2 regions of the Rhizobium sp. CF142 genome follow, and region 2 is predicted to be linked to the other one. Evidence: predicted binding sites of a transcription regulator. Region 2 holds the regulator's gene; the other holds the start of a gene.
The links. Region 2 encodes LexA, which represses DNA repair genes until DNA is damaged. Its sites were predicted from a motif close to TGTTCNNNNTGTGTTCNG; they were not measured.

Region 1 (5,769 bases), on a different contig from region 2:
CGGCACCCGGTTGCGGGCGGCAAGCATGGCAAGCACTGCAAAGGCCTGCCGATCACGACCGTCATAGGCTGGCGACAGCGCCATGAAAAATGCCTTGCGGAAGCGTTTGCGAAACCGCTCCAGAAAGTCTTCGAGGACTGGCTGGCCGGCTGGATCATTCACGACAGTCCGATCAGGGACGAGGGCAAGCATCATCTCATCGCCCCATTCCATAAGCTCTGCTTCCGTCAGGATGCAGGTTCCCTTAACCGATTCTTCCTTCAGATTGCCGGCGCTGAGCAGGCGGCAGAGGTTTGCCCAACCTCGCCGGTTGCGCGGATAGGCAAGGATATCAGGCGTTCCGTCGCAAAAGACGAGGCGGGCGCCCGGCTGAACTCGGATAGGATCGAGGATTACCTCTTTTTTTCCCTCCTTCTTCGCCTGGGCCAGAATTTCATCTCTGTTCTTGTATCTCTCCTCAAGCTGCTCTGCCTGCGCATGGGCTCGCACCACGCCGGCAACCGAATTCCGGTCCGCAATGCCGAGGCCGCCGAGCTTCAGGCACGCGGCCTGTACGACCATCTCTTCAGGCTTCGAAGCGCCTTCGAGGAACGAGAAATTCGTCTTCGCGCCAATCTCGAAAAATGCGGGTTCGGGCCTCATGCGAAGACCCCATGCATGAACCAGCGTGGATCAGGGTTCTCACCATAGAGACCCCGGCGATAGATCCAGAAGCGATGTCCGGCCTCATCCTCGATGCGGAAATAGTCTCGCGCTTCGGCATCATCGCCATCGATCCACCATTCCATGGCAATCCGTTCAGGGCCTTCGCTCCTCGCCACCTGATGCTGCAGGCGCCGCCAGCGGAAAGTCTGCGGAGCACCATCGGGCACTTCGGCAAATGCGACCTCGACCGGCTCCGGCGTTGCAAAAAGCCGCAGCGGCCGCTCCTCACGAAAAGGCAACGCATTGCCCTGCTCTGCCTTGCGCCGTGCCGGAAGGCTCTCCATTGCCGGTATAGTGATCACGGCGCGCTCCGGCACATGGCTCTCGCGAAGCTGGAAGCTTTGCAGGCAGTCCGGACCAAGTCGGGCGGCGACACGGTCGACAAAACTCGAAAGCGAGATCTCCCCCTGCCGGTCGCCCTCGAAATCACCCTGCGCCTCGTTGAATGGGTCATGCCGCAGCACATTCAGGCGCAGGATCTCGAAGCCATAGCCGGCATCGATATCGTCATAGATGACCTGCAGCCGCTCGGAAAACAGCCCGGCAATGAGCTTCGGTTCGCGAAGCGGCCGTGAGGCACCGACGGAGATACGGAACACCCTGCCATCGACACGGAACAGCACCAGTTCAAACACCCGCCCACCGGCACCGCGCGCTTCCAGAGATGGTTTCAGCGACACGGCGACCTGTCCGGTAACGGCAAGGATCTGCTCTTCCGTGCCGATCGGCTCGACCAGACGGCGTTCGGACGAGAGACTGGCGACGGGGCGCCGAGGCGAGACCGGCTCTTCCTCGCGACCCCGTGCTTGATCAAGGCGCAGAAGCAATGTCGGCCCGAAGCGGCGGGTCAGCGGCGCCCGCGGCGCATGGATGACATCGCCGACATATTTGAGACCGAGCTTCCTAAGAGCATCGACAGTCTGGCCTTCCAGCCGCAAGGCCGCGACGGGCAGCGGCATCAGCATACGCTCCGTCTCCTCGTCGTCCACGACGCCGCCCTGCCCGAAGCGGGAAACGGCCCAGGACAGACCTGGCGACGAGGAGATCGCACCGCGCGCATCGAGCCCCATATGGAAGAGCCGCGCCAGGATATCTTTGAGAACCGCCCTCTCACCGCCGAAGAGATGAGCGCAACCGGTAATGTCGAGAAACAGACCGTCCTTGCCGTCGAGCGCCACCATCGGCGTATAGCGGTCGCACCAGTCGGCAATCGCCTCCAGCAGACGACGATCGGCTGCAGGATCCTCTTCCACGACATCGAGCGCCGGATACATGGCGCGCGCTTCGGCAACGCCCTGCTCTTTCCGCAAGCCCAGCTTTTCGGCGAATTCGTCCAGCGCCGTCAGCCGCATGGCATTGTTGAGCTTGCCGGAACAGACGATCGGCGGCTTCTCAGGACGCCCTTTCGAACGCCAGGACAGCCCCCATCGCTTGCGGGCGATGCGGTCCGTTGGCAAATGCGGAAAACTGAGCGCCAGAATGCGCTGACTGTTCGCCTGGAGGACGAGCGAAGCTTGGTTCGTCGACAGGGAGAAATTCGCGTTCATGAGGGTTCCACTCCAGAAGAAAGGAGAGCGGGGCCGGATTGCGGCTCTTCTCCAGCGTGAGACGGAAAATCGGATTGCCGATGCTGCCGGAAAGTTTTGATCCGTCCGGCAGCGGCCGCAGATCCGACGGAGCCGGTTCGACATGCAGGCGGAAGGCAGCACTGCTCGCCTCCTCCTCCCCGGCCTGGCGGACGAGAAAGAGCGGACGGCGGACGGCGCGTGCCCTGAGACTGAGCCGGCGGCTTTCGGTCAGGCCGAAATGCAGGGGATTGCCGCGCACTTCGAAGACGACGGCCGAGAAGGCAGCACTTTCGATGGCCGCTTCCGCCAGCCAGAGTGCATCCTCCAGCTTGCGCGGCGCGGCATGGAAAAACCTTTCCGGCTTCAGCCCGAAATCCTTCAGCCCCGGAGCATAGGGACGACCCGCCTCCAGTGTGCCGACGGCATCACCGATCCAGAGCAGCGGCAGCAGCCGGCCGGTATCCTCCTCCTGCTTCTGCAGTCGCGCCGCAATGGCCATCGCCAGACCGCTTGCCGCCCCTGCATCACCGGAACTCGCCGCGCGGAATTCGGTAATCGCATCGAGCTGAAGGCCGCCTTCCAAGGCGTCATCAAACGGTTCCACACCGAAAGGCAAGCGTGACAGAATACGCTCCTGCCGCCTCTCGCGTCCTTCCGCCAGGGCTTCCCGTTCCGCCGCGGCAAGCGCCGGCGCGGGTTTTCCCTCCAGTCGGGCAATGGTTTCGCGGAGCGCAAAAAGCCGCTCGCGCGCCAGGGCGGTCTGCGCCATGGCGTTCTCTCCATTCGTCTTGTTCCTGTTATGTTCTTATAGATTCCAGAGCTCTAATGAAGAGTCAATGATCATTTCATAAGAATTTATTCCTGCCTTTGATTCCGCACTCGAAAATCGGCGATAAAGGTTCTATATGGGCCGGCAAAGGAAGGAATATTCATGGCCCACGTAGACCGGAGCGATGATTGGCGGGACCGCCATGCGCCGACGATCAGCACCTTCGAGTCGCTGGCAATGGAGGCCTACAGCCATCTGCCGGACGAATTTCGCAAGCTGACGACCAATCTGACCATCGAAATCGAAGACTTCCCCGACGACGAAGTTTTTGAAGATATGGCGCTGGAAACACCCTTTGACCTGCTCGGCCTTTTCGAGGGCCGTGGCATTTCGGAGCGCTTTACCGTGGAAACCGGCGAGATGCCGAACCGCATCCGCCTCTATCGCCGTCCGATCCTCGATTACTGGGCCGAAAACGACGAAACGCTGGGTGACATCATCACCCATGTGCTGATCCATGAGATCGGCCACCACTTCGGCCTCAGCGACGATGACATGGAGCGCATCGAGGCGAGCGCCGAAGAGGCGGCAGAGCGTTAAGCTTATTGCTCAGACAGCTTCATGTCCGGGTGATAATCCTTGCCCTCGACCTCCTTGACGACGGCTTGGCCGCACTGCATCTGGCCGGTCGCAGCATTGAAGCCATAGGTCGGGGAGCCGGACAGCGACCAGCCCTTGTTCAGCGCCGCTGTTACCTTGTGGCAGAAGGAGGCGTCGTCGGGGCCGGTCAGGAAGCGGTAGAGTTTCATCAGGCGGGCTTTCTTGCAGAAATCAGGTGCGCTTTATGGACCAGAGCTTCGGCCTGGACAAGATGCAGTCGCTCGATCATCCGCCCGTTCGCATTGATGACGTTGAGCCCCTCGGTCGCCGGATCAGCGAAAGCGGCAATGATGGCTTCCGCCTCCGCAATCTCCTCCGCGTCAGGCCCGAAATGCGTGTTAGCGGCTGCGATCTGCGCCGGATGGATCAGCATCTTGCCAGCAAAACCCATGGCGCGGCCCTGACCGCATTCGGCATTGAAGCCATCGCCATCCCGAAAATCGTTGAACACGCTGTCGAGCGCATCAAGCCCGTAAGCCTTCACTGCCAGAATAACCTGCATCAGCCAGGGCACGAGATAGGTCCGCCCCGGCTGCGGCAAGACGCCCGTTTCCTTGCGCAGGTCGTTGAGGCCGACGACGAGGCAATCGAGCCGCGATCCCGGCGTGCGGCCGGATTCGGCGATCGCTGCGGCATTCAGCACGCCACGCGGCGTCTCGATCATCGCCCAGATGCGCAACTCCTCCAGCGCATAGGCCTCGGCAAGCAGATCGCTGACAGCCATTACATCCTGTGGCTCATCCACCTTTGGAAGCAGAACGGCATCGGGCGAAAGCGCCTTGACCAGTTCCAAATCCGCCAGCCCGAATCCGGATGACAAAGAATTGATACGGATGATCCTTTCCTTGCCCTCAAGCGGCGGCCCGGCAAAAAAGGCCTTCAGATTGTCGCGCGCTTCCACCTTCTTCTCGGGCGCGACGGAATCCTCCAGATCGAGAATAACCGCATCGCAATCAAGGGAATGGGTCTTTTCAAGCGCACGCGCATTGATAGCGGGTACGCTCAGCACCGAGCGGCGCAGACGCAGGGAACGAAGAGGTGGTGTTCGGCTCATGGACCATTAGTGCCAAGCTTCGCAAAGCCCGGCAAGACAACAAAAAGCCACGCTTGGCTTGCAGAGAGGAAAAAGAAGGACCACATTCCTTTCCGTAGAAAGGTTTCAAACCAATGCAGAACATTCGCTCCATCTTCTTCATGCTTGCCGGCGCCACCGTTTTCGTGGCCATGCTGCTTCTCACCTTCTCGGTCACGCTCGCCGTTGGCGGCATCCTGACCGTGCTCATGGTCGGCCGCGCCCTTTCGATGAAGATGAAGCCCGCTCCCGTTCGCGCCCGCGCCGATGGTAAGCGCGAGATGCGCATCTGGAACGACGGCCGCGGCACGATCATCGATCTCTGATCATTTTCTCTGAAAATTTCGACCGACATTGTCGGCTCGCGTTCCCATGCTACGTCCTTGAAGCAGCCAGGCATTCAGCCGGCACTTCAAAAACGAATGGAGGACGAGCATGGACGCGATGGAGAGCAACCAGACCAAGATGCCGCCGGTCAAGAATGGCCTGCTTCCCTATCTGACGGTCGATGGCGCGGCAAAGGCTGCGGAATTCTACAAGAAGGCTTTCGGCGCCGAACAGGCCTATATCGTGCCGCCCGATGAAAGTGGCCGCACGATGCATGTACATCTCTATATCAATGGCAGCTCGCTCATGCTGTCGGATGCCTATCCGGAATATGGCCATCCCTTCAAAGGCCATGAGGGCTTCGCCATCCAGCTGGTGATCGACGATATCGATTTCTGGTGGGACCGCGCAGTGGCTGCAGGCGCCGAAGTCGTCATGCCGGTCGAACTGATGTTCTGGGGTGACCGTTACGGCCAGCTTCGTGATCCGTTCGGCGTGCTCTGGGGCTTGAACGCACCGTCCAAATAAAAGGACACACGCAATCGGCAGGCTGCGCGAAACACCGCGTGGCCTCCGTCAACGAAAGATTCTTCTTCATTTCGGTGGGAAACTGGAATAGATGCAAAATCAGAAAGTACGTTTTGCTGAAATGGAGCATGGGTCATGGA
Region 2 (5,769 bases):
GCCACGAAGGAGAGTGCGGCGCATTCCGCCGAGATCGTTCGCGAAGCGGTTACCGCGATGGAGAAAATCGAGGAATCAGCGGTCAGGATCGGCGATATTATCAACGCCATCGATGAGATCGCCTTTCAGACCAATCTTTTGGCGCTCAACGCAGGCGTCGAGGCAGCACGCGCCGGAGACGCCGGGAAAGGCTTTGCCGTCGTCGCTCAGGAAGTCCGCGAGCTCGCTGGCCGCTCCGCCAATCTCGCCAAGGAGATCAAGCTTCTCGTCGAGACGTCGTCGCGGCAGGTTTCCGCGGGCGTGGCACTTGTCAACCGCACCGGCGAGGCACTCGGCGATATAGACCGCCAGGTGCTGCAGGTGACGGCGCTGATCGAAGCGATCGTGCGCTCGTCTTCGGAACAGTCGGTCGCGCTCGTCGAGGTCAACGCTGCCGTCAACCGTATGGATCAGGTGACACAGCAGAATGCGGCGATGGCCGAGGAGACGAACGCCGCCTGCCAGGATCTCGGCAACGAGGCGTCCCATCTCGGGCGCATGCTCTCCCGCTTCGCACTGGAGGAAAGGCGCCAGTCCCGCGCGGCAGCCTGATGCTGCCTGCCGTTCAGGCGGCCTTGGCGATCGCGTCGAAGGCGAGAAGCTTCTCGAGAAGCCGTGGCATATCCTTGAGATAGACCATGTTCGGCCCGTCACAGGGCGCGTTATCCGGGTCCTGATGGGTTTCGATAAAGACACCGGCGACGCCGACAGCCACGGCTGCACGGGCCAGCGTCTCCACGAACTGCCGCTCTCCGCCGGAGGTTTCCCCCTGCCCACCAGGCTGCTGGACTGAATGCGTGGCGTCGAAAATGACGGGTGCGCCCGTTGCTGCCATGATCGGCAGGGAACGCATGTCGGAGACCAGCGTATTGTAACCGAAGGAAGCGCCGCGCTCGCACAGCAAGATGTTCGGATTGCCGCTCTGGTTGAGCTTGCCGAGCACGTTCTTCATATCCCAAGGCGCCAGGAACTGGCCCTTCTTGACGTTGATAACGCGGCCGGTCTTTGCCGCAGCCACCAGGAGATCCGTCTGACGAGACAGGAAGGCCGGTATCTGCAGGATGTCGACGACCTTGCCCACTTCGGCGCATTGTTCTTCAGTGTGGATGTCGGTCAGAACCGGAATGCCGAGTTCCTTCTTGAGATCGGCAAAAACCTCCAGCCCCTTTTCAAGGCCGACACCGCGTTTGCTCGACAAGGAAGAGCGGTTCGCCTTGTCGAAGGAGGTCTTATAGACGAGCCCGATGCCGAGCTTGGTGCACAGTTCCTTCAACGTGCCGGCAACCATGAACGCATGGTCGCGGCTTTCCATTTCGCAAGCGCCGGCAATCAGCGACAGGCGTGCGGCATTGGAGAAGGTGACCTTGCCGGCGCCCTCGCCGACCGTCACAACGGAATTGGTAGTGGAGCTCATGATGTTTCCTCGAAAGCGAAGAGCACGCCCTGGCCGGGCGCGGGCTTCACCAGAATACGGTTGCCCTTGCGTGTGTAGGTCACCCCGTTAGCAGCCAAATGCGCTTCTGTCACGGCCAGATCGCCAACCGCAAAGAGGATTGCCCGGCCGCGCAGGCCGCGATCGATATCCGGCGTCGCCAGATCGAAATAGGCCTCCAGCCCCTGCGGGGTCATCAGGCTGATCTTTGCGTTCCCGGTGGGCACGTCCAGCCCGAAACTCGTGACATCAGCAGAAGCTGCTTTTACCGCCGAGCGAAGGAACTCGCCGAAGGCTGTCGGCTCGGAGGCTGCGAGCGCGATCTCGGCAATACCTGTCACGCCATTGGCGTGGGCCTCCAGCACGCCGCGATCGGCGGGAAGCGGGTTGATGCGTTCGACAGCGAAGAGAAAGAAATCCGGTGCCCGGAGGTCGGCAGCGAAGGCAAGCCGGAAGCCGGCAATGCTCTCCGTGCCATCCGGCATTTTCACAGGGCGTTCGAACTGCAGCACAGAACCGGCACTGATGCTGCCCTTCACGAATCGAGCATGTTCGTGCTTTGCATCCGCTGTGGCGAAGGCGATGGCGGACAGCCCCTCGCTGCCGCAGCGGAAGCGGAAAGCCTGATCGCGGGCCGTGAAGACATTGCCCTCACGTGCCGTCACCTCGCTCTCCTCGACGCTCGCAACACCGAGCGGCTCAAGATAGGTTTTGTCGGCAAAGAAAACGCAGGCATTCTCCGTGCCGAAGGGATGGCGGGCATCGGGCGCGACGGTAAAGCCCAGCTTGCCCAGCCTTTCGCGGGCTAGGTCGATATCGGTAACCGGCAAAACGAGATGATCGATCGGAAGCGTGTCTTGGCTCATCGGTTCTTCTCCCAGCAGTGACAAGGAGATGTGCTTCAGCAAGTCTCATGAAACAAGGCCAGACAGGCATAAGGGCGATAAAAATCAAATTCTCGACAGATTGAACAGAAGTTTTACGAAAATTTAGCTACTTGCGGAACACATATGGAACATATAGTGTCCGTTCTGGATTTGTTTCAAGACTGGGGAGACGCCATGCTCACGCGCAAACAACAGGAACTCCTTCTTTTCATTCATGAAAGGATGAAGGAGTCGGGCGTTCCACCGTCTTTCGACGAGATGAAGGACGCACTGGATCTGGCCTCGAAATCCGGTATCCACCGGCTGATCACGGCGCTCGAAGAACGCGGCTTCATTCGCCGGCTTCCGAACCGGGCGCGCGCGCTCGAAGTCATCAAACTGCCGGAAGCCTACAGCCCGAGCCTGCAGCCTCGGCGCGGCTTTTCGCCGAGCGTCATCGAGGGCAGCCTCGGCAAGCCCCAGCCCGTGGCACCTCCCGCCTCGGCAAAGCCGGCACCTGCTGCCGATAACGGCAATGCGGTCTCCGTTCCCGTCATGGGCCGCATCGCCGCTGGTGTTCCGATCTCGGCAATCCAGAACAATACGCATGACATCACCGTTCCCGCCGATATGCTCGGCTCCGGTGAACATTATGCGCTGGAAGTTCGCGGCGACTCGATGATCGAAGCCGGAATCTTCGATGGCGACACGGTCATCATCCGCAATGGCAGCACGGCCAATCCAGGCGATATTGTCGTCGCGCTCGTCGATGACGAGGAAGCAACGCTCAAGCGTTTCCGCCGCAAGGGCGCATCGATTGCGCTCGAGGCTGCAAACCCCGCTTACGAGACCCGCATCTTCCCGCCGGATCGCGTCAAGGTCCAAGGCAAGCTCGTCGGTCTTATTCGCCGCTATCACTGACCGGCGACAGATTAGCGTCTGCGAATGTGTTGCTGCGCCAATCATAGGCGCGGTGGCGTATCCAGGGTCGCCCCAATGTGTCGAATGCGGTTGCGACCTCAACTCCCTTATCGGTGAATCGAAGTTCGACAGAACCTGTCTTGCGCAGCGTCTCGCCGGTAAAGAGCAGCGCGCCGGAATGACAACGGTCGAAGCGCAATCGGACAGGGGTCACGACAATATCAGCCGTATCACAGGCTGGCCCGAGATAGGCAGCATTGTCGATGACGGTCAGTTTCTTTCCATTGCCGAGCAAGGTGGTGCACCAGGCGCCCTTCAGGCAGGAGAAACGTGACGACGGGCTAGTGGCGACTGCCTGTCTCATTGCCTCTCTGGCTTCATTCCGTTGATCGGGTGACAGTTGCAGTCTTTTGCCGTCAGGCGCAGTGGGCGCCTTGGCAGCCTGGAGCATAACCGGCTTCTGATGCTCTTCGACGGCAAGTGCCCTCTGCCATTGTTCGAAGATGAAGGCGGGCGGCTTTTCACGGTTCGAAGCCATCGCCTCTCCATCGATTATAGCGACCAGGCCGCCATCTTCAGAGATGGCGATGTCGGGCATCGCCTCCGACGGAAGCAGCACAACAGCGAGCGTTGAGACCGCGACAATTGCCGTTCCCATGTGCCGCAGCCGGGTTCTGAGGAGGGTCAGCAGCAGAAATCCGAAAACGGCGGTCGGGAAATACCAACCGGGCAAGCGACCTATATCTATGTTGCCACCCCATCCCGCTACTGCCTTTGCGATTGTGATCACCAGATCGAGCCCGAAGCCTGCCACCTGCCATAGCCAGCCGTCCAGACCAAAAGGCATCAGGAGCATTGCCAGCATCCCGGCCGGCATGACGATGAAGGAAATGACCGGCATGGCCGCGAGATTTGCCGGAAGGCCATAGGCCGTCAGCCGGTGGAAATGCTCGATCGAAAACAATGCCGTCGAGAAACCACCGATGAGCGACGTCAGGAAAACGCCACCGAAGAATCCGCCGACCATGACGAAGGGCTTCATGATCGGAAGTTTGGCAAAGGCATTCTCACGCATCGGCCGCCCTTTCCAAAGGTCGTATCCGGCGACCAGGGCAAGTGTTGCGGCGAAGGACATCTGGAAACTCGGCCCCAGCACCTCCGATGGCGAGACTGCGAGGATCACGAGAGCGGACAGCGCCACGTTTCTGAGGCTGATCGACGGACGGTCGAAGAAGACGGCAACCAGCATAATCGCCATCATGATGAAGGCACGTTCGGCAGAGACGGCAAAACCCGAGATCAGATAGTAGGCTGTCACCGCAGCAAGCGCACCCGCCGCCGCGATCTTCTTGGTTGGCCACGCCTGGGCAATGCCGGGAAAGAGACTGAGAATGACTCGCAGCCCGACAAAGAAGATGCCAGCTGAAAGCGCCATGTTGAGGCCGGAGATCGCGATGATGTGGGCAAGGCCGGATTGCCGCAACGCCTCCGTCGTTTCATCCGAGATCGCCCGTCTCTCGTCGGTGACAAGGGAAGCGGCAAAGGCGCCGGTGTCGCCGGGTAGTGTGGAGCGGATCCGATCGCCGATGCCGCTTCTCAGGCGGTAGAGCGACTCCAGGATGGTCCCATCGACCGAACTCGCTCGTTCCGGCTGTTCTGCAACCCTCTTCGGTGCTCCATAGAAGAAGCCGTTGGCACCAATGCCGTCAAAATAGGCGCTGAAGGCAAAATCATTAAGGTGGGGGAGCGCCGGTCCCGCCGGAGGCGTGAGACGTGCCCTGCCCTCGATGACGTCGCCGAGTTCGAACGGCTGGGTGGCTCCGCGGACGAGCACGGAGATGCGGTCGGGCGGACGCTTGATCTCAGGAGCATCCGTTCCGGTGACGTCAAGAATATAACGCCAGCGCCCTTGGCCATCGCCTTCTCGGCGCTCGATCCGGCCGGTCACCGTTGTCGTTACGGCTGAATCGAGGATCAGGGTCTTTGCCCGCCATGTTTCGATCTGCGCAGAGAGCATTCCACCGGCAAAAAGAAGCAGAGCAAGCAGCGTCGCCCGCAGTCTCGTCCGGGCATAACCGCAGAGCGCAACGGCAATGAGGAGAACAAGCAGGCAGAGACCGAGCGACACGGCCGGAAAGTCCGAGGCCGCTAGAAACCAGGTCGCGGCACCCGCACCAAGGAAGACCGGCGAGAAGAGGATGAGGCGACCGTGGCCAGCCTCTTCCGCGGCCATCCGCATCGACGACCCGACGTATCGTTTCGCAACAGTCACCAATCGCCATCGAAATGGGATCGCAACCTGGGTCCGAGCCGATTGCGTCACAATGGCGTGCGGGGCAACGCCAGCAAAATCCATCTTTTCATCAATGGATTGCTCTTGTCGTTCTCTTGTCTCCAACCCCGCCATAATCGCCTGGACCCGCCCCCGGATACCGGCAGAATGCAACCTGAAATCAAAACGAGCAAACAATAATCGATTGAAATAAGAGGAAAATTCGCGGGAGCAAAAAA

Region 1: PMI11_RS38245 (ImuA family protein) is a predicted target of LexA. The motif match lies at 3,063-3,080, and genes of this name have one in related genera.

The regions. Positions count from the first base shown of each region.
Region 1 covers NZ_AJWE01000115.1:41,292-47,060, reverse strand. Annotated here, with positions in the region: gene PMI11_RS29760 (error-prone DNA polymerase) at 1-642, opposite strand, end outside; gene PMI11_RS29755 (Y-family DNA polymerase) at 639-2,162, opposite strand; gene PMI11_RS38245 (ImuA family protein) at 2,098-3,042, opposite strand; gene PMI11_RS29745 (metallopeptidase family protein) at 3,205-3,642, shown strand; gene PMI11_RS29740 (DUF1737 domain-containing protein) at 3,645-3,851, opposite strand; gene PMI11_RS29735 (HpcH/HpaI aldolase/citrate lyase family protein) at 3,851-4,756, opposite strand; gene PMI11_RS29730 (hypothetical protein) at 4,870-5,100, shown strand; gene PMI11_RS29725 (VOC family protein) at 5,210-5,629, shown strand; gene leuD (3-isopropylmalate dehydratase small subunit) at 5,765-5,769, shown strand, end outside.
Region 2 covers NZ_AJWE01000104.1:14,284-20,052, reverse strand. Annotated here, with positions in the region: gene PMI11_RS24210 (methyl-accepting chemotaxis protein) at 1-591, shown strand, start outside; gene kdsA (3-deoxy-8-phosphooctulonate synthase) at 605-1,453, opposite strand; gene PMI11_RS24200 (VOC family protein) at 1,450-2,337, opposite strand; gene lexA (transcriptional repressor LexA) at 2,533-3,258, shown strand; gene PMI11_RS24190 (ComEC/Rec2 family competence protein) at 3,239-5,614, opposite strand.